Regions from separate parts of the Sinobaca sp. TMA16-18 genome, predicted to be linked through region 2. Evidence: predicted binding sites of a transcription regulator. Region 2 holds the regulator's gene; each other region holds the start of a gene.
What was found. The regulator LexA, encoded in region 2, represses DNA repair genes until DNA is damaged. The targets are predictions, from matches to a motif close to CGAACATATGTTCG.

Region 1 (7,187 bases), on a different contig from region 2:
CCGGGAACAACTTGATTGTTAATATTGAACTAAAGGGCCCTTTAAAAACGATGCCGGATCTTATACGGGCAGTAAAGACGATTGTTGAACCCGCGCTGCCCGCTTCCCGGGTCATCATTTCAAGCTTTCATCATCCTTCGGTTGTTTCGCTGCATGAAGAATGGGAAGAGCCGGAGAAGGCACTGCTCGTTTCTTCCGGTCTCTATAAACCTCTCCGCTATCTGCAGCAGGCCGACGTCTTTTCGCTTCATGTAAAACGCCAGACCATTTCCGATAAAGAAATAGTCGAACTGATGGAACAGGGTATTACGGTGCGCGTGTTTACCGTAAATGATGAAAAAGCTCTGCAGCGGCTTGTAAATCTGCAGGTAGATGGCATTATGACCGATCACGGTATTCTGCCGATTACGCTTTCCCACTAAAATAATACCGATAATACAGGTGGTGCCTCTATGACTCGCAGCAAAGCTTATCTTCTTACTCTTTTAGGCGCTTCTCTTTGGGGGACTATTGGCCTATTCGTTGAATATTTGTATCAGGCGGGCTTTACTCCCTGGGAAACCGTAGCCATCCGGGCTGTTTTTTCCGCCGTATTTATTGTATTTATACTGGCCATTAAATTTCCGGGGTACTTGAAAATAAAAGGGAAAGACTTTCCCTTTTTCATGGGGACCGGAATAGTAAGTATTGTGTTTTTTAATTACTGCTACTTTTTAGTCATCCAGGAGGCTTCTTTATCTCTTGCCGTCGTGCTTCTCTATACCGGCCCTCTCTTTGTGACGATTTTATCGAGACTGTTGTTTAAAGAGTGGCTTACCCCGAGAAAACTGCTGGCGCTGGGCTTTACGATTACCGGATGCGCCTTTGCTGTCGGGCTGCTCCCGGGTTTTCAGACGTCTGTAACCACCCTTGCCATTGCAGCCGGCATTGCTTCCGGCTTTTTCTATGCTCTTTATAGCATTTTCGGAAAATATGTAAGCCGGACGTATCATTCCATCACGATTACGGCTTATTCGTTTATCTGTGCCAGCCTGCTGATGATTCCAGCCGGGGGCCTGTTTGCCAAAAGCAGCCTGCTGTTCCAGCCGCAGGTACTGCTGTTTGCCTTTGGTCTTGCCATTGTGCCGACGGTGCTCGCTTATATTCTTTACACGCTCGGCCTCACCCATATTGAATCAAGCCGGGCTTCGATCCTATCTACGGTCGAACCCGTAGTCGCTATTATTATTGGGGTCGCTGTGTTTGGCGACCGGCTCGATGGGTGGCAGACGCTCGGCGTGCTGCTCGTGCTATCTTCTGTTCTGCTCGTCGCCGAAACCAAAAAATCAAAAACCGCGCTTCTGCCGGACAGTCCATAAGAAAAGCCAGCTTTCCTTTGATTAGGAGAGCTGGCTTTTTCTCCGCAGTATTTCTGCGGTCTGTACGGCTTTTTTTAAGGCAATCACGTGCATCGTGTTATCTTGCATAATGACAATCAACCTCTTTTTTTCCGCATAGGGCGAGCCGACACGATTCGCTTCGTCGTGCTCCAGAGCAGACGGCCCCTGTGATACTTCAATCTGTTTCATCTGGTCAATCGGAAGCGTCAGTGTCTGCAGAGAATGCTTAATATATAAGGTGTTCTCCCTGATTTTGGCACGCGTCCGGACAAAATATACATACACTACTGCAATAATGAGCAGCAGAAGAATTCCAGCAGCCATTTTCATTTACAGTCCCTCTTTTCTATTTTTTCCGTCAGGGTCTATTCTAACAAAATATCGAATACACTTTGCAATTCTTTTATCCTGCCTATAAAATAAGAACAAATGTTCGTAAAATGGTTTGTTTTTTTTGCTGTATTTACCTTTTGTTCATATAGAAGCATATGCCTCACCCTAATTTTGATATGGAAGAACAGAAAGGAGGGAACATCGTGGCTTATTATTTATCACATCTTCTGGGAAAATGCCCTCGGCTTGATTACTATATTCACACGCATAAACAAGCGCTCTCTTCTCCTGCCCTCCGCCAGTTTCTGGCCGACTCTCTTCACTCCAACCTGTTTGCAGAGGCGGTCTGTTATACAGATGAAACGTATCAGAAAGCACTGGATGAGGCGTTCAGGCAGTATCGGGAGGAAAAGAAATTAACAGCGTATATTTTAAAGTCTCTTCACTGGCATGCGGTGCAATTCGATAAGAAACAGCGGAAAATAGAAACCCTGCAGCCGCTGATTGTAGACAGTGATACGTGGGAAGAGCCGGTATGGGAGCCTCCTCTGTCTCCGCATGTTCTTGCCGAAGAGCTCGAAAACCGAAAGCTGTATGCCGCCTACCAGGCATTAACCCCGCATCAACAGTGGATATTACAAAAGAGCTACGCAGAGCAGATGAGGGATATTGATCTTTCCTATCTTACTAATGTGACGCCTCAGGCTATTTACCGCTCCAGGCATCAGGGACTTGCCAAACTTTACGCTTATATTACAGCGACCACCCATTAAAGGAGCGAGATACTATGACAGCATCTCTGTATGTATTAGCAGAAAAAGCCAAACAGCAGGACCGGGAGGCCATGTATGACTTCCTGCAGAAATTTGAGCCTTTTATTCAGAAATCATTGTCGCAGACCAAACCGCAGAACCGGGAAGACCTGCGCCAGGACCTCCGATTAAAGTGCATGGAATGTGTCCACCGCTTTGAACCGGGCCGGACGCCCGGGTTTTTCGAATTTGTCAGCACACTTGAGCATAATCAAAAATAACAGCAAAAGCGTTTCTTTTATCACTATTTCCTTTTTTATACGGAATAGGACCTATTATATGTCTTACATTTCAATATGATGACAGGGTCTTTAAGACTATATAACGCTTTGCAAATCCCCTTCTCATTCGGTGTCCGTTCGGCTTATACTAATAAATGACAACAAACCTGACATTTTAAACAGCAGCAGACGGGTATCGATTAAAGGGGGATTATGGTGAAAAATCGTTTTACATGGATGAAGTGGGGCATTCCATTTGTTATTGTTCTTACATTGGGATGGGCAACATATTATTTTGTTACTCCTACCTTCAGCCATCAGTACCAGCAGTTGACCGAACGTGTAGAAGTTGGCGTTAAATACACAAATCCCGAAGAATCTATTGTTTATATTCACCCCTACATCGAAAACCCGAACAGCGAGGAAATCACCTGTTATCATGATGACCAGTTCGTAGAGATACGTGTTCTTGATGAAGATGGCAATCACCTCGATGAGGCGGTTTCTATGGAAGAAAAACGTGGAGAATCTTCTACAGATGAAGAAGTATTAAAACCCGGCCAGAAAACAATGAACTCCACCTATTATAAAGTGGAACTTCCTGATAACGCTGATTCCATTCAGCTTATTTACAACGGTTCCGTTAAGGACAAGCATGGTATCGACCAACTAGAGGAAACGATAGATGTGAACCTGGACTACCTTATCATGTAGAACGGGTACCAGCTTCAGAAGATAAACCAAAACCGCTTCGGACTCCAAGAGAGCCCGAAGCGGTTTGTTTATTCTGCTATATTTACAAATATGTCCTCTGTGTCCGGTGTCTCGGAAATGTAATCCATTTCTACAAGCCAGCTGATCGTTTCCTCCCAGGATTCCCGGTCCTGGCTGCCAAAGGCTTCTTCTTCCGTTTCCATTTTCTCCATTAAAACATCCAGACTTTCTTCTTCCACTTCCCGTTCAAGCGGAAAATTTTCCTGATCTTCATTCTCAAACAGACTGTCCAGGCTTTCTTCCGGATGGTCTTTCATATATGTGTATCCTTTTTCCGCCGCGGTCCAGAACGCGTTAATTTTTTCTTCCTCTTCCGCCAGTTTTTCTTCGTTTGTAACGAGAACGAGCTCGTAAAAAGGCGGCACACCGTAATCCACCGGATCAAAGTATTCTACGGAAGTGCCGGCGTGTTCCAGCACCGGTACTTCATGGTTAATGTATGCGCCGCTTACCGCATCGGCCCGGTCGCTTACTAAAGAGGACTGCAGCTCAAAACCAATATCCACCAGATCAACTTCTTCAAACTGACCGCCATCATTTTCCACCATCGTTTCTACAATTGGTTCATTGACCGGTATCCCGGGGTATCCAACTGTCCGGCCTTCTAAATCTCTTGGTCGTTCTATGTCGGAGTCTGCTTTGTACACAACGTGATTAAGAGGAGACCTCACAATCGCCGCCACGCTTACTACAGGGATTCCTTCAGTCCGCGCTGTAATAACATCCGGCTGATAGGTAATGCCAAAGTCCACTTCTCCTGCAGCCGCCAGGTTCAAAGGATCCGTTGGATTGGTGGGGAACATAATATTTACGTCCAGGCCTGCTTCCTCGAAGTATCCGTTTTCCTGCGCGGTGTACAAGTAGCTGTGTACGGCATTAGGATACCAATCCAGCATAATGTCGACTTCCTGCAGCTCTTCATTCTCTGCCTGCTGTTCATTTTCACTCCCGCATCCTGCCAGCACAAATGCTCCTGCAGCAAGCAGCCCCACCTGTTTAATCCACCTTTTCATTATCTTCTTCCTCCCTTTTTTGTAGTCGCATATTCTACTGCTTTTACTGCCAAAAACAGGCCAATCCCTGCTAACGACAACAAAACGATTGGTGCAAATACGCCGGCTGCGTCCATCTGTGTCATCATCCTGCGGCTGAAATATCCAAGCCCTGCATCTGCGCCCAGCCACTCTCCAATTGCCGCACCGATGACGCTCAGCGTGACTGCCACTTTTAAGCCGGAATAGAACGAGGGCAGAGCCATCGGCACCTGGACCTTTCTGAAAATCTGCCAGCTCCCGGACCCCATGGTCCGAAGCAGGTCCTGCATATCCCGGCTCGCTGTCCGAAGACCGTCAAACGCCCCGACCGTAATTGGGAAAAAGGTGATCAACACCGTTACGGCGACTTTACTCCACATGGAATAGCCAAACCACAGTACAAATATTGGGGCTAGTGCAATAATTGGAATGGTCTGCGAGGTGATTAACAGAGGAAAAACACTCTTTTCCACCATCCGGCTCCGGCTCATCAACACCGCAATACCGACTCCACAAACGATGGAAATGCCAAGTCCGGTAACTATAACGAGAAGCGTGGCCGGCAGGTGTACAAGAAACAATATATCCGCAAGTTCCCACAGCCTCTGCAGCACCGCAGACGGTGCCGGCAGTATATAAGGCGTGTCATACCAGCGGGCTCCTGCCTCCCAGATGATAAAAAAAGCAGATGCGAGAAGAGCGGCTCCAGCATAGGAAATGCCTGCTCCTTTCCAGCCATTCATCGTAACTTCTCCTCCCTGCGCATTCGTTCAATCAATTCCCGCTTCAGCTTCAAGAGTTCCGGGTGATCCCGGGCACGCTCGTCTCTGGGTCTTGGCAGCGGTACCGCAATTTCGGTAAGGCGTCCTTCTATCGGCGGCTCGGTAAATAATAAAATGCGGTCGGATAAAAATAATGCTTCTTCTATGTCGTGGGTAATAAAAATAAGTGTCTGCCTCGAAGCCTGCCACTTTTCCAACAGCCATTCCTGCATCATAAAGCGGGTAATCGAATCAAGTGCGCTAAATGGTTCATCCAGCATTAAGATGTCGTTTCCTCCCACTACGGCGCGGAGAAAAGACACCCTCTGCCTCATCCCACCGGACAGTTCGTGAGGATACTTGCGTTCCAGGCCCCTGAGGCCGAATGCTTCCAGATGGGATGATACGCGCTGTTCGGCCTCCCTTTTGGAAAGGCCGTTTATTTCCAATGGCAGCATGCCATTTTCCAAAATGGTCCGCCAGGGCAGCAGCAGATCCTGCTGAGGCATGTAGCCGACCCTGCCAAGCCTTGTGGCCGAGCCGTGCAGAAGCACCGACCCCTTGTCCGGGTCGCTCAGCCCGGCGGCAAGCCGGAAGAACGTCGACTTTCCCGATCCGCTCGGTCCAAGCAGGCTGACAAATTCGCCTTTTTTCACTGTCCCTTGAACCTGCTTGAAGATCGGCGCTTCGGTAGTAGTATAGGCATAGGTAACGTCTCGAAATTCCAGTGCCGGTTCCTGCTCTTTATTCATTTCCCGCCCCCTTTTTTGTGTACCGTGCTCCCCCGGAACCTGCTCCATGCATACAAAAAAGCCGCTCCAGCAGAGGGAGCGGCGGAAAAGTCGTTCTATCATTAAAAACAGCACGAGCGGCTGCTTTTTCAGGTGAACATTCCGCACTTTCCTCCGCTGGTGTTATCCAGATCAGGTTCCAGGGTTAGGATGAATGTCATCCCTCTCAGCTTTGCAGCACCCCTAGTGCTTGTTGTATAAAATTGTCTTTGCTTCTTAAAGATAGCACATATTCGAAATGGTTCATACCGCGGGTTTTATTTCAGCAAAATCTCTGCTCCTGTAAAACCTGCACGCGTGATATGATGGAGAAAACGTCTACATTACATTAGGAGAGGCTCTTATGGCAGACACTATACTCACGATACATCTTATAGCCGTGGCGGCAGTTATTCTGCTTGCAGGCGCTGTTTATATATTTCACCGCACCAACATGAACCGGACCGCTATTCTGCTTCACTACGTGCTTCGATTTTCATACCTGCCGCTGCTTTTAACCGGCGGGCTTGTGCTTGGCCTTCGTCCTGTATATTTAGGCGGCCTGCTGAAGCTGGCCTGTGGATTGTTAAGTATCGGATTGATTGAAATTTACTTTGTCCAGTTATTTAAGAACACCGGACACCCTCTATTCGTCCGGTTTATGATAGGATTTGTATTATTTACTATTATTTTAGGATTACTGCTCCCCCAGGGCATTTATTTACTGTAAGGCGAATTTGACACATAAAGGAGCGTTTATCCATGCCAAAAAACAAAAAACAATTTGCTGTTATAGGCCTCGGCCGATTTGGAGGGAGTATCTGCCGGGAACTGTATCATTTAGGCTATGAAGTTCTTGCTATCGATCAGGATGAAGAAAAAGTAGATGAATATGTCGCATATGCTACCCAGACAGCCTGCATTGACTCCACTGACGAAAAAGCATTAAAATCTCTCGGCCTTGGCAACTTCGATCACGTTGTTGTCGCGATCGGCGACCATATTCAGGCAAGTGTGCTTACAACGCTTGTGTTAAAAGACATGAACGTTCCAATCGTCTGGGCAAAAGCCCAGAATAAATACCACCAGAAAGTGCTCGATAA
Region 2 (7,187 bases):
CCGGCCATACCATTGGCAGCACCTCTTTGATTATTGATAATCAGTACCTGCTTACAGGAGATATTTTATTCATAGATTCCATCGGCCGTCCGGATCTTGCCGGAAAAGCAGAGGACTGGGTAGGAGACCTGAGAAAATCACTTTATGAAACGTATCAGACATTAAAGGATGATCTTTGGGTACTGCCAGCCCACTTTTCAAAAAAAGAAGAGATGGATGATCACGGAAGAGTAATGGAACAGCTGCATGTGCTGTTCAAAGAGAATACCGGACTGCAGGTGACAGATGAGACCGCCTTCCGCAAAATGGTAACCGAAAACCTTCCTCCGCAGCCAAATGCCTACGAGGAGATTCGTCAGACAAACATGGGAAAAGTACAGCCGGAGCCGAAAGACCAGACAGAAATGGAAATTGGGCCGAACCGCTGCGCGGTATCATAAATTAGAAGGAGAGTTTATTATGAATGCAACTAAAACTGTAGACGCCAAAGGCTTGGCATGTCCAATGCCGGTTGTAAAAGCAAAAAAAGCAATGGATACCCTGCAGACAGGGGATGTGCTGGAAATCGTTTCAACAGATAAGGGAGCCAAAGCAGATCTGCCGGCGTGGACCAAATCATCGGGCCACGAGTTACTGGAGCAGGCAGAAGAAAACAATGAATTTACATTCTGGATCAAAAAAGGATAGAGGAGAGAATAAAAAAATGGAAGAAACAAAAAACGGAACAACAATGGTCGTATTTGATGGAGACCTGGATAAAGCAATTGCCAGCTTTATTATCGCTACAGGCGCTGCAGCAATGGGAAAGAACGTAACGATGTTTTTCACTTTCTGGGGATTGAACGTGCTTCGGAAAGATAACGTCATCAGCGGCAGTGATAAATCGATGATGGAAAAAATGTTCGGAAAAATGATGCCGCGCGGTCCGGAAAAACTGGCTATGTCGAAAATGAATTTTGGCGGTATGGGACCGAAAATGATGAAAAAAATGATGAAAAATCATAATGTGTCTTCTTTGAAAGAGATGATTGAAATGGCCCAGGACCTGGATGTAAAAATGGTGGCCTGCACAATGTCTATGGACGTCATGGGACTCAAAGAAGAAGAATTGATTGATGGACTGGATTACGCCGGTGTCGCTACTTACCTGGCAGAAGCAGAAGAGTCCAACATTAACCTGTTTATTTAATACGTATACTGCAGAAAAGAGCCTGTGCCCCTAAGGGAACAGGCTCTTTCTAATATGTAGGGTGGATACGGACTGAACGACAGGAAACCCGGCAGCTGTCAGGCGATGCCGCAGGAAGTGACAGCGCCCATAATACCGGCTATAGCAATTCCTACTATAAATTTTTTCACGTTAGTCCTCCTGTATCTATATATTCATAATTATGGTAAATAGTTTACTTTATTATAGTCGATATTTCCTAAAAAAGGTTGCATTTTATTAGCTTTTTCTATGTATCGGTTTAAAACCGCGAATATGAAGAAAAAATCTTTTATAATAGAAGAAGAAAACAAGAAAGCGGGGAGATAATATGACAGAAGAGTTATACCATGATCTTTTTTTAAAAGATGCGGGGTTTCTTCCAGTCGAAATAGAAAAGTTAATGTTGGAGTATGCCGAAGAATTCCAGCATGCGGAGATTCAGCAGGTTATAAAGCATACAGATGAGCATTATACCGTCGTTACAAAAGTAACAAAATAAAAAAGCTCTCAAGCGTGAGAGCTTTAGATGATTATTTTTTTTGGATTTCAACTGCTTTATGCTCAATTTCATCGTACGAGTTAGTGCCGTTAGCGTAATCTTTTACCATACTCTCAAATGACCGGAATAATCGTTCATCCGCCGGGTCCTGCAGGTTAAGGCCCAATGAATCAGCAACTTCCTTTTGGTCCCGTCGAAAAGCGTCATCGGCTTCAAACGTATTTCCTTCTTTATATTTGTCCATATGATGGTCAACAAACTTTTTAATAATATCCACATGTATCTCTCCTTTGTTTAAATGGTCTCTTTGTTCTCTTCCCGGTTCCCGGGATATCAAAACGATGAAGCAGGAAGAACCGATTTGAAGCACCTCCAGGCAGAAAGCGCACAATTTTAAGATGGAATACAAGGGACAAGGACTCTCCCTTGAAGGATACGGTATACTGTAGGATAATGGCATACGGAAAGGGGATGGAACGAATATGGTAAGTGGAAGAAATACAGAAGATATGATTATGGATTTAGCGAGTCAGCTTTCTATCGAGCAGGCAAGAAACAAAATTTTATGGGATCTTATTCTACGTCATAATGTACTTTCTCAAAAAGATGTTGATAAAGAAGTAGAAAAGCATTATGAAACCTATCGCACCACTTCTTATGAAGAATTAACCGGGTTTAACTTAAGAGAAGACACCAAGCCGGTAAAAGAACCAGAACCAGAAGAATAAAAAAAAGCGTTCCCTGCAGGGGACGCTTTTTTAATGCCTTACGACATCAAGAAATAGAAAAAAGATAGATTTTACTGCGGTAAATACAAGAAGAAAAATGAACACCAGAACCAGTATAGTAAGAGCGAGAGTCTCCTGAAAATGGAGAATATCGATCAAAATTAAGTTAGCAAGCACAGCGGAAATTACGCCGATAAATAATGTACTGTTAAATACACGTTCCATTATATTAGATGCAGCCATTTCAACATCTCCTGATTAGTATAGATTCCGCTCTTGTGAAATAGTGAGCGTTGTTTGCCTTATTCCTATTAAACCGCATTAGAGACGTGAAATCAATGTCTAAAAAGTGACAAAACAGCGAAAAAAATGACTAACTGGTGAACAATAGAAAAAAAGAAGCAAATAAAAATAGAATACCCAGTGGGCATTCTATTTTTCGTATATATCATCGGCAAGCAGCTTAATAGGACTGCCGCACTGAGGGCAATTCTGGTATTCCTGATCAATAGCAGCATCGCTTAGATCAGAAGCCGGCATCTGCACCTCTGCTTTTGTTTCTTTGCCGCATGAATGGCATTTAATATAGAGCAATGGCTTATCTCCTTTCCATGATCATAGCTGTATTTAATTATATATTTGTATACCACAACAGGTTTTTTCAAAACCTCTCAATGAAAAAACGGCTTTCTTCAATAATGAAGAAAGCCGTTTTCTATTCGTTAATGAATGGTGCGGAAAACGCCGATGACTTTACCAAGAACAGTACAGTCATCAAGAATAATAGGGTCCATGGCTGCATTTTCAGGCTGCAGGCGGATATAACCGCTCTCCCTGTAAAAACGCTTTACGGTCGCTTCGAGCTCTTCGGTCATTGCTACAATAATGTCTCCGTTGTTTGCTGTCTGCTGCTGTCTGACAATAACCAGGTCTTTATCGTAAATACCGGCTTCAATCATACTTTCCCCCTGAATAGTAAGGACAAAAACATTCTCATGTTCATTTGCCACCATACGTTCCGGAAGAGGAATGTATTCCTCTATGTTTTCGATAGCTGTAATGGGTTCACCGGCTGTAACTTTACCGAGCATCGGAACGTACACAGCAGAGCTTTCGGATATTTCAGGCGGTGCATCTTCAAAAGACAGCACCTCTATTGCTCTTGGTTTAGTAGGATCGCGTCGAATAAAACCTTTGCTTTCAAGCCTGGATAAATGTCCGTGCACGGTAGAACTGGAAGCGAGTCCCACAGCTTCTCCGATTTCCCGGACAGACGGGGGATAGCCTTTTAGACGTACTTCCCCTTTTATATAGTCAAGTATTTGTTCTTGTCGTTTTGATAATTTAGTCAAAGTCCCGGCACCTCCTGTGCGTGTAATGTTATTTTAAAAAATTGTATCATGAATAATACGAACATGCAAACATCCGTTCTAATTTTACTTGACGGGAACAGAAGTTCTTATTATACTTTTAAAAAAGGGAACGCACATTCTTAAAAACGGGGGAATTACAATGATTTCAAAAATAACGAATGTAACGATGCAGGAATGGATGATATTATTACTATTTGCAGCATCAATTTTATTTCTAATTATAGCCGTCCAGATTAATGCACCAGATGCAGAAGCAGGTTTTGTTTATGAAGACGATATAACGGAGGAAGCAGAAGAGCTTCAGATCGAACAGGAATTAACCGCCTATCAATGGGTGAATTATACCCTGGACTAATGAAAGTAATCAGAAGGTGAAGTGGGACGATGGAGAAGTGCATTATCTACTGCAGGGTGAGTACCGAAAAGAAAGAACAGCAGACTTCTCTGGAGCGGCAGGTGGAGGAATTGACATCTCTTGCCAAGAGAAACAATCTGCCTATTTATAAAACAATCAAAGAAGAACAGAGCGGCTATTCTATGGAAAGAGAAGGGCTGCTGGAGATGCTTGAAGACTTTTCGTCAGGAAAGGCTTCTATTTTGTGCGTGCAGGATGATACGAGACTTGGAAGAGGCCATGCAAAAGTAGCGGTCCTTCACGCCCTCCACAAAAGTGGAGTAACAATTTATTCAGTCCGGGAAAACGGCGTGCTTGAATTATCTGAGTCAGACAGTATGCTGATTGATATACTCTCCATCGTGGAGGAGCATCAGCGCAGGCTGCATAATTTTAAGATCAAGCGCGGAATGAAGCGGGCAGTAGAAAATGGCTACCGCCCCGATAAGAATTTAAAAAACCGGGGCCAGGGAGAGCGTGTAAAAAAAGAAGTGCCGATAGAAGAGATCATCAGGCTCCGTCAGCGGGACCTTCCCTTTTATGATATTGCCGCGACCCTGCGCGGACTCGGATACGATGTATCTAAAGCCACGGTGCACCGGCGCTACCGGGAGCATATGAAAAAAGAAGATGAACAGTCGTAGTGAAGGCTGAGCGCCTTTGATGAGGCCCTATACCTTCCTATCCCTCCAGAACAAAGATGGTTCCGTTTGCATAAAAGCGGGTATATAAGTACCATTAATATAGAAGGATATTCATGGAAACGAACATAAAAGGGGGGAATATCATGTTATCCCAAGACAAAATTGCACGCATTAATGAGCTGTCCCAGCGCGCGAAGACAACCGGCCTGACGGAGTCTGAGAGCATAGAACAGCACGAACTGAGAGAAGAATACCTGCAGAGTTTCCGTTCGTCATTTAAAGACCAGCTTCATTCGGTTAAAGTAGTGGATCCTGAAGGCGCTGACGTTACCCCCGATAAGCTGGACCGATCAAAGAAAGAACGTAAAGTGTACCGCTCCAGATAGCGTGGCACACAAATATATTCTTCATCTGGCGTAATGATATTATATTCGTATATGAGCCGCTGCCCGAAGAGCGGAATCCGGAAGACCATTTTCGTTAAAACAATAGAGGATGGTCTTTTTAACGTGGTTACAACTCCGTTAAACAAAAGGAATTAGAAACAGCGGAGATGGTAGATCCGGCCTGTCAAAAGAAAGCCGGCACGATTTAGAAAAATTCCACGTATTTCGCCGCGATTCTTGTATAATAAAAAGAAAGCGTTTATTATTTATTCATGGATGGACGTTAATTACTAAACAGAGACAAGGGGAGAATACGATTATGGCAGCGCAGACTACAGCGACGCAATTAGAAAATTTAGCTATTAATACGATTCGTACGTTATCGATCGATAGCATTGAACGGGCTAATTCCGGTCACCCGGGATTACCTATGGGAGCGGCACCAATGGCCTTTACTTTGTGGACAGAGTGCATGAATCATAATCCTGGCAACCCGGAATGGTTTAACCGCGACCGTTTTGTTCTATCCGCGGGACACGGCTCTATGCTTTTATACAGCCTGCTTCATCTTACCGGCTATGACCTTTCTCTGGAAGAGCTTCAGAACTTCAGACAGTGGGGAAGCAAAACTCCGGGACACCCGGAATACGGCCATACACCAGGCGTTGAAGCCACCACCGGTCCGCTTGGCCAGGGGCTTGCGATGGCAACAGGCATGGCTATGGCAGAGCGCCATATGGCAGCTACTTACAACAAAAGCAGCTTCCCGCTCGTAGATCATTATACATATGTTCTATGCGGCGATGGGGATATCATGGAAGGGGTCAGTTCAGAGTCCGCTTCTTTAGCCGGTCACCTGAACCTGGACCGCCTGATTGTGCTTTATGATTCCAACGATATTTCGCTCGATGGCGATCTGCACCAGTCATTTTCCGAAAATGTCATGCAGCGTTATGATGCATATGGCTGGCACACCATCCTCGTAAAAGATGGCAATGATACGAAAGCTATTAAAGAAGCAATTGAAGAAGCAAAGCAAGCAGGCAAGCCAACTTTAATCGAAGTCAAAACGACAATCGGTTACGGCTCTCCTAATAAAGGCGGTACCAACGCAGCACACGGTGCTCCGCTTGGCGCTGAAGAAATTACATTGGCCAAAGGAATGTACAAGTGGGAATACGAAGAAGAATTCCACGTACCGGCAGAAGTAACGGCCTTTTTCGCTGAGAAAAAAGCAGCAGGCGCCCGCAAAGAAAAAGAATGGAACGATTTGTTTACGGATTACCAGAAAAAGCACCCAAAAGATGCTGAACAATTCATTAAGGCGCTAAAAGGGGAGCTTCCTGAAGGATGGGAAAAAGAACTTCCCGCCTATACGAATGAAAAGGTAGCTACGCGTGCTGCTTCAGGCGATGCGCTTCAGGCCATTTCCAAGCACGTGCCATCGTTATTCGGCGGCTCGGCTGACCTGGCTTCTTCCAATAAGACATTAATTAAAGAAGAAACAGATTTTACAAAAGATAATTACAAAGGACGTAACATCTGGTTTGGCGTAAGAGAATTCGCCATGGCTTCTGCACTTAACGGTCTTAAGCTGCACGGCGGCGTACACCCATATGCATCCACGTTCCTGGTGTTCTCTGATTACCTTCGTCCGGCACTTCGCTTAAGTGCATTAATGAATCTGCCTGTAACGTATGTGTTCACACATGACAGCATTGCAGTCGGAGAAGACGGCCCAACACATGAACCCGTTGAACAAATCGCTGCTCTTCGTGCAATCCCGGGCGTTCACGTCATCCGTCCAGCCGACGGCAATGAAACATCCGCGGCCTGGAAAGTGGCATTGGAGAGCACAGGCGGCCCAACCGTTCTGTCTCTAACCAGACAAGGTCTTCCTACGCTGTCAACTTCTGCTGAAAGAGCGGAAGAGGGCGTAGCTAAAGGCGCATA
Region 3 (7,187 bases), on a different contig from region 2:
ATGACAGCTTCGATGCTGTGCTTTTTATTTTTTTCCAGTTTAATCTCATCGCTGACTTCACGCATTTCTCCATCCACACGAACACGCACATAACCTTCTTTTTTCAGGTCTTCAAGCACTTTCACATGCTCGCCTTTGCGTCCCGAAATAAGCGGGGAGAGAATCTGCATTTTCGTCCGTTCCGGATAGTCCATCATACGGTCCACCATCTGCTGAACAGTCTGGGAGGCAATTTCAATCCCGTGGTTTGGACAAACCGGACGGCCAATACGGGCAAACAGCAGCCGCAGGTAGTCATAAATTTCCGTAACCGTTCCTACGGTGGAACGGGGGTTTTTGCTTGTTGTTTTCTGGTCAATGGAAATGGCCGGAGAGAGCCCTTCAATAGAGTCCACGTCCGGCTTGTCCATCTGCCCGAGAAACTGGCGGGCATAGGCGGAGAGCGATTCTACGTAACGTCTCTGCCCTTCCGCATATATCGTATCAAAAGCCAGGGAGGATTTCCCTGAGCCCGACAGTCCTGTAAATACAATCAATTTATCTCTTGGGATCGTAATATCCACGTTCTTTAGATTATGGGAGCGTGCGCCTTTTATTTGTAAATTTTCCAGTGCCATTCTATCTATCCTTCCGCTTTTAATTCAAGAACGAGGTCACGAAGCTCGGCGGCCCGTTCAAACTGCAGGTCTCTTGCTGCCTGCTTCATTTCCGCCTCAAGCTCATCTGCATATTTCCGGCGTTCGGTTTTGTTCATTTTCGAAAGCATTGGTACCTGTTCCACTTCTTCCCCATCTTCGGTCACAATAGTCGCCTTAATTAATGCCGGGATGGATTTCTGGATCGTTTTCGGCGTAATGCCGTGCTCTTCGTTATACGCCAGCTGTATTTCGCGGCGCCGGTTCGTTTCGGATATAGCAATATCCATCGATTTCGTAATTCGGTTGGCGTACATGATGACGTGCCCGTTGGCATTTCGTGCAGCCCGTCCCATCGTCTGAATCAATGAACGCTCGGCACGCAGGAATCCTTCTTTATCTGCATCGAGAATGGTAACGAGCGATACTTCCGGAATATCGAGCCCTTCTCTTAATAAGTTAATCCCAACGAGCGCATCAAAGTGCCCCATGCGCAGCTGCCGGACAATATCGATCCGGTCCAGCGTCTTTATATCGGAATGCAGATACTTCACGCGGATCCCGACTTCTTTTAAATAATCGGTCAGGTCTTCCGACATTTTCTTTGTGAGCGTTGTGATCAGGACGCGCTCATTCCTCGCAGCCCGTTCGTTGATTTCACCGATCAGGTCATCAATCTGCCCTTCAATCGGACGGATGTCGATTGTCGGATCAATTAAACCGGTCGGACGGATAATCTGTTCAATCATTTCCGGCGTATGTTCTTCTTCGAACGCTCCAGGAGTCGCAGAGATAAACAGCGCCTGATGAATGCGTTCCTGAAATTCGTCAAACTTGAGCGGACGGTTGTCCATGGCCGACGGCAGACGGAACCCGTGGTTGACGAGCACTTCTTTTCTCGCCCGGTCCCCGTTGTACATGCCCCGCACTTGAGGCAGCGTGACGTGGGACTCATCAACAACGATGAGAAAATCGTCCGGAAAGAAATCAAGCAGGGTATACGGTGAATCTCCCGGGTTGCGGAACGTGAGGTGACGGGAGTAGTTTTCAATTCCGGAACAGAATCCCATTTCCTGCATCATTTCGATATCGTACCTCGTCCGCTGTTCGAGCCGCTGTGCTTCCAGCAGTTTATCTTCGGACCGGAATACGGCCAGCTGCTGCTCGAGCTCTTTTTCTATATTGATAATCGCTTTGTTAAGCTTTTCTTCTCTTGTTACGAAGTGGGAGGCTGGAAAAATCGCGACGTGGCTGCGTTCTCCGTTGATTTCCCCTGTAAGTGCATTCACTTCTGTAATACGGTCAATTTCATCCCCGAAAAATTCCACGCGGATGCACTGTTCATCACGGGACGCCGGGAAAATTTCCACTACATCGCCGCGTACGCGGAACGTTCCGCGTACAAAGTTTATATCGTTGCGGTCGTATTGAATATCGACGAGTCGGCGCAGCAGCTCATTGCGCTCCATTTCCATATCTTTGCGTAGCGACAGCACAAGCTCCCGGTAGTCTTCCGGGGAACCAAGTCCGTAAATGCACGACACACTTGCAACGACGATTACATCCTCACGCTCAAACAGGGAGCTTGTAGCGGAGTGGCGGAGCTTATCAATTTCATCATTAATGCTGGCATCTTTTTCAATAAACATATCGGTCTGCGGAATGTAGGCTTCCGGCTGATAGTAATCATAGTAACTGACAAAATACTCCACCGCGTTGTTCGGAAAGAGTTCTTTGAATTCGCTGTACAGCTGGCCCGCCAGCGTTTTGTTGTGGGCTATAACCAGAGTCGGCTTCTTAATCTCCTGCACGACATTCGACACGGTAAATGTCTTTCCCGTTCCTGTCGCTCCGAGCAGCGTCTGATACTTTTTCCCTTCACGGAGTCCTTCATTTAATGCTTTTATGGCATTCGGCTGATCGCCTTCCGGCTTGTATTCGGATACTAATTCAAATGCTTCGCTCATGGCGTGCTCCGCCTCCATATTCCTATATTATTCTTTATTTCCCGTCTATTAGTCTGCTCTATTATACCACATATATGCGGTTTCCAAACGCAAAAAACGAATGCACGTTCGTTTCTTAAAGACGTAAAAGACCATCTTCGGAAGATGGTCTTTTCGTCTGGTTCTATAAAGTATAAGCATCCTACTCTTGTTTTACAAGCAATAAGCCAAGCAGATAATGTTCGTTTGCATAAACGGCAATCTGCGTATAGCGCAGCTCCTGATTCAGGTCGACGACGCCGATTTTGCTGTAGGCGGAATTGAGCTGAATTGCCTGATACAGGTCATTTTCATTCGTAACCGTCTGTCCGTTTACTCTCGTAATAATTTCACCCGGCTTGATATCCATTTTCTCAGCCGGGGAGTAAGGAAGGATGCCCGCTACGCGCAGGCCGCGGTCCGGCACGGTATAAATCGGCCGGCTGGATGTTTCCAGACGCTTCTGGGACCAGGTAATCCACTCTCTTCCGAGAAGCGCCGCTGCAGCGGCAATGTAGACCGGATAATCCACCAGGTAGCCGGCTCCGGCCGCGGCGGCAAGAACAAACCCCCACAGCAGCACTTTCCCGCCGGTACGGCGGACCGCCTGCTGGGGAACGCTTCCGATAATATTCAGCTTGAGGGCTGCAGCAAACGGAAACAACAGCAGCGACAGCCCGGTTCCTTCTATAGGAAACAACGGCCACCAGCCTGCGGCCTGAAGCGCGTCTCCCGGTACGAGAATAAATGCAGGAAGCAGCCATACACGCTTTAAGCGGTGGGCCCCCTGCCATTTTCCGCGCGGGGTTTTAAACAAATATGGAGAAGTATGATGGCGCTTTGTGCGAAGCAGAAGCAGCCCTTCTCCGAGAACGAGCAGTGCGATCAGTACGAGCACCGGACGCAGGTCCGCTGCTTCCAGGGACGACACTGCACCGCCCCAGAAGCCGCTGGACGGGTTCCAGACAAGCGGAACCACATACGCGGCTATTAGGCTCAGTCCAAACACGTGAGCCGGTGTGGCAAAGCGCAGGAGACCTGTGACAATAAACAGAATCCATAACAGCCCTGCCAGGACAAGTACTTCCAATGGCACGAAAAGCCCTGAAATAAGAATCAGCACCGATATAAGCAGGCCGTAAAGAATGCCCGGCCCGACAGAAACAAGCACATCATAAAGCGGTGGGTACAGCCTCGTTTTAAAATCTTTCCGTTCCTGTTTTACTCTTTTCGAACCTATCAATAGTGCCGCTCCGATAATCACATATGTAAGAGGATTGGCGAAAAACCAGCCAATGGCCCTCGCTATTTCCCATAACCACATTGTCCAGTCCAATGAAGCACCTTCCTTTCCTATCCTTTGACTTAGTTGGTAAACCTTCTGTATTCATGAAGAAAAGAACAGGCAGGACACGCCCTGCCTGCAGTTTGTTTATTCAGATGACTGCTCGGCTGCTTCCTGCAGGGCACGCTCAAGCTGATCGTCGTTTTCCGGATCACGGATATTTTCGAGCAGGGCCTGGTTCAGCGCTTCTGCTGTCTCCTCATCAATAATGCCGCTTGCTTCCAGATCCTCTTCCTCCTGGAAAGCCTGTACGGCTGCTTCGGTTTCCTCATTGAAATACCCGTCGGAGCGGCCCGGCTCATAGCCGAGTCCCTGCAGCATCGACTGGGCGGTTTCGATTTCTTCGCCTACCTGGTCGGGTTCCAATGGATTCTCCGGATCAAGTGCCGCAGAAGTAAAGTAATCAGGCTGTTCGGCTTCGATTGTCGGCTCTACGCCTTCGCCGTCCACCCAGTTTCCGTCAGGTGTGAGCCATTTAAACATCGACAGCTTCAGCTGACTGCCGTCCCCAAGCTCCATCGACTGCTGAACGGTTCCTTTTCCGTACGTCTTCTGGCCGACCAGGTCATAGCCGCCGGCTTCTTTTAAGGCACCTGCCAGAATCTCGGAAGCAGAAACGCTTCCTTCATCAATCACCCCGACAATTGGATAGTCTTTCGGTTCGGAAAGATCACTCGTAAATTCCTCCACCTGCTCATTGCGGTCTTCAATCTGCACGAGCGGCTTGTCGCTTGCGATAACGAGCTCACCTATTTCCTCCACGGCATTTAAAAAGCCGCCCGGGTTGCCGCGCACATCGATAACGAGCGCCTCCATGCCTTCTTCTTCCAGGGAGGCAAGCTGTTCTTCAAATTCAGAAGCCGTACTCTCTCCGAAAGAGGTTAACGCAAGATGACCGACCTGGACGCCGTCTTCTTCTATGATTTCAGATTGTACGGTTTCTACAGGAATCTCATCACGCTCAACTACAACATCAAAAGGTTCACTGCTTCCCGAACGCTGCACGGTAAGCGTAACTTCCGTCCCCTGCTCGCCGCGGATGCGGAGTACCGTTTCGTTAAGGGTTTCACCTTCCGTCGACTCCCCGTCAACTTCGAGCACCTGGTCGTTAGGCTGCAGGCCTGCCTGTTCCGCCGGGGAATCCCTGAATGGCGCCACAATTGTGACGGTATTATCCACGAGGCTGACTTCTGCCCCGATTCCTTCAAAAGAAGATTCCAGCGACTGGGTAAATTCATCTGCCATTTCCTGATTCATGTAGGAGGAATGGGGATCGCCCAGTTCTTCGATCATTCCTTCCATAGCTCCTTCCATCAGCTGGCCGGAGTCCACTTCATCCATGTAATCTTCACTGATTGTGTTATACACCTGCTCGAACCGCTCCATGTCTTCCATGTGTCCATTTCCGGTAGAGGCCTGGTTCGTGCTGCCGGATGAACCAGAATCGGTACCCGGCAGATTGGCGCCTATAACGACGCCTCCTGCTCCCACGACCAGCGCAGCTCCTGTGAGCGCCGCGGCCGCTTTTTTATTCCATCCCATATATAATCCACTCCATTATGTGCTGTGGGTGCTGTCTTTGCAGTATTCGCGCCGGCCGGTCTATGTATCCTCCATTACGATGAACATACTTCCTTTATTCTAGCATGAAAGAAGCATGTAACAAATGAAAATATCCCCACTTTCCAGATATCTGCCTGCAGGGCGTATGCTAAAATATGAATACTAGATATTATAGAAAGGCGGGATCTATCATGCATCAGGTTTATATGGATTACAATGCCAGCACTCCGCTTTCCCCCAATGTAAAAAACGTTCTTTCCTACTGGATGGAGCGTTCCTACGGCAACCCTTCCGCCTCCCACTGGGCTGGAACCGAAGCGAAACAGGCGGTTGAGACCGCACGGACGCGTGTGGCTGCCTTTATTGGAGCCGATCCGGACGAACTTATATTTACGAGCGGCGGAACCGAAGCGAACAACCATGTGCTAAAAGGGATATTTGAGCGCTGCGGAACAAAACCGTGCCATATTATTACGACGACGATTGAACACCCCGCCATACTGGAACCGTGCCGGTATCTGGAGAAGCAGGGAGCGTCCGTTACTTATGTCGGAACAGATTCTTTCGGCCGTGTTCATCCGTTCGATATTGAAGCTGCTATTACCGAAGACACGGCGCTCATTTCCGTCATGCATGCCAATAACGAGACGGGAACCCTCCAGCCGATTGAAGAAATCAGCGAAATAGCACACCGGTTTGGGATTCCGTTTCATAGCGACGCTTCCCAGTCGCTCGGCAAAGTACCTGTCAATGTCGATGAGCTCGGCGTTGACTATTTAACGATAGCCGGTCATAAAATATATGCCCCGAAAGGTATAGGCGCATTATATATGCGAAAAACAGCAGCTCTCCCGCCGCTTCTGCACGGGGCTCCTCATGAAAAAGGACGTCGGGCCGGGACGGAAAATGTACTGTTTACCGCCGCGCTCGGTGAAGCCTGCACGGATGCGGCTTCCTTTGATATGACCGCGGTAAAACGGCGGCGCGACTTATTCTGGGAACTGCTGCAGCAGAACTTCCCGCTAAGAGTGCACCGTAACGGCCATCCGGTGCATACGCTTCCCAACACGCTTCATGTCCGCTTTACCGGCATCACCGGGCAGGACCTTCTCCAGCAGATGCCGTTTCTGGCTGCCTCCACCGGCGCTGCCTGCCACAGCGGCTCAGTTGAATTATCCGCGACGCTCCGCGCACTCGGATTGACAGACAAGGAAGGTGCAGGATCTGTCCGCTTCAGCCTCGGACCGTTCAGCACCGATGAGGATGTGTTTACGGTTGTTGAAGCATTGAAGGCTATTCTTACTTAACAAAAGAGCGGGGCTGTCCTAAACGGACTGTTAAAAAATGAAACACCTCTATCAGAATCTAAAAAAAGGCAGAGGTTTATCCAGGTGGAAGCTTTCGGCAGGCCATGCTTCAGCTAAAGAGGAAAAGGTCGACCTCTTTATCTTCACCGATGGCTGGTCTGCCTGAGTCCCCGCCTGGTCCTTTTTTATGGTTTTGTTTTACCCTGTTGTCAAAAGAAAGGACCCTCGCTGTATGTAAAAACCCTCGTATTCCTTTTGGAAGGAATACGAGGGTTTTCGTCCGGCTTCTCTTATTATTGGTAAAACGAAGAATACAGTCTACAGAGTAAATTTTGGGACAGTCTCTCTTTCT

Region 1: the regulator LexA is predicted to act here: its motif matches at 1,802-1,815, upstream of AC5W14_RS10510 (sigma-70 RNA polymerase sigma factor region 4 domain-containing protein).
Region 3: the regulator LexA is predicted to act here: its motif matches at 2,700-2,713, upstream of uvrB (excinuclease ABC subunit UvrB).

The regions. Positions count from the first base shown of each region.
Region 1 covers NZ_JCAKFM010000005.1:41,642-48,828, reverse strand. The annotation lists gene AC5W14_RS10525 (glycerophosphodiester phosphodiesterase family protein) at 1-422, shown strand, start outside; gene AC5W14_RS10520 (EamA family transporter) at 453-1,358, shown strand; gene AC5W14_RS10515 (SunI/YnzG family protein) at 1,380-1,709, opposite strand; gene AC5W14_RS10510 (sigma-70 RNA polymerase sigma factor region 4 domain-containing protein) at 1,916-2,485, shown strand; gene AC5W14_RS10505 (helix-turn-helix domain-containing protein) at 2,500-2,745, shown strand; gene AC5W14_RS10500 (hypothetical protein) at 2,959-3,459, shown strand; gene AC5W14_RS10495 (ABC transporter substrate-binding protein) at 3,528-4,532, opposite strand; gene AC5W14_RS10490 (ABC transporter permease) at 4,532-5,296, opposite strand; gene AC5W14_RS10485 (ABC transporter ATP-binding protein) at 5,293-6,066, opposite strand; TPP riboswitch at 6,198-6,300, opposite strand; gene AC5W14_RS10480 (DUF1516 family protein) at 6,449-6,814, shown strand; gene AC5W14_RS10475 (potassium channel family protein) at 6,847-7,187, shown strand, end outside.
Region 2 covers NZ_JCAKFM010000001.1:105,465-112,651, reverse strand. The annotation lists gene AC5W14_RS00645 (MBL fold metallo-hydrolase) at 1-440, shown strand, start outside; gene AC5W14_RS00640 (sulfurtransferase TusA family protein) at 460-687, shown strand; gene AC5W14_RS00635 (DsrE/DsrF/DrsH-like family protein) at 704-1,189, shown strand; gene AC5W14_RS00630 (hypothetical protein) at 1,539-1,709, shown strand; gene AC5W14_RS00625 (hypothetical protein) at 1,741-1,986, opposite strand; gene AC5W14_RS00620 (hypothetical protein) at 2,192-2,437, shown strand; gene AC5W14_RS00615 (hypothetical protein) at 2,468-2,680, opposite strand; gene AC5W14_RS00610 (hypothetical protein) at 2,870-3,031, opposite strand; gene lexA (transcriptional repressor LexA) at 3,160-3,789, opposite strand; gene AC5W14_RS00600 (hypothetical protein) at 3,950-4,165, shown strand; gene AC5W14_RS00595 (YneB family resolvase-like protein) at 4,195-4,848, shown strand; gene AC5W14_RS00590 (DUF896 domain-containing protein) at 4,992-5,234, shown strand; gene tkt (transketolase) at 5,554-7,187, shown strand, end outside.
Region 3 covers NZ_JCAKFM010000009.1:55,362-62,548, reverse strand. The annotation lists gene uvrA (excinuclease ABC subunit UvrA) at 1-617, opposite strand, end outside; gene uvrB (excinuclease ABC subunit UvrB) at 623-2,602, opposite strand; gene AC5W14_RS14575 (PDZ domain-containing protein) at 2,784-3,956, opposite strand; gene AC5W14_RS14570 (S41 family peptidase) at 4,053-5,507, opposite strand; gene AC5W14_RS14565 (cysteine desulfurase family protein) at 5,720-6,835, shown strand; gene AC5W14_RS14560 (hypothetical protein) at 6,873-7,001, shown strand.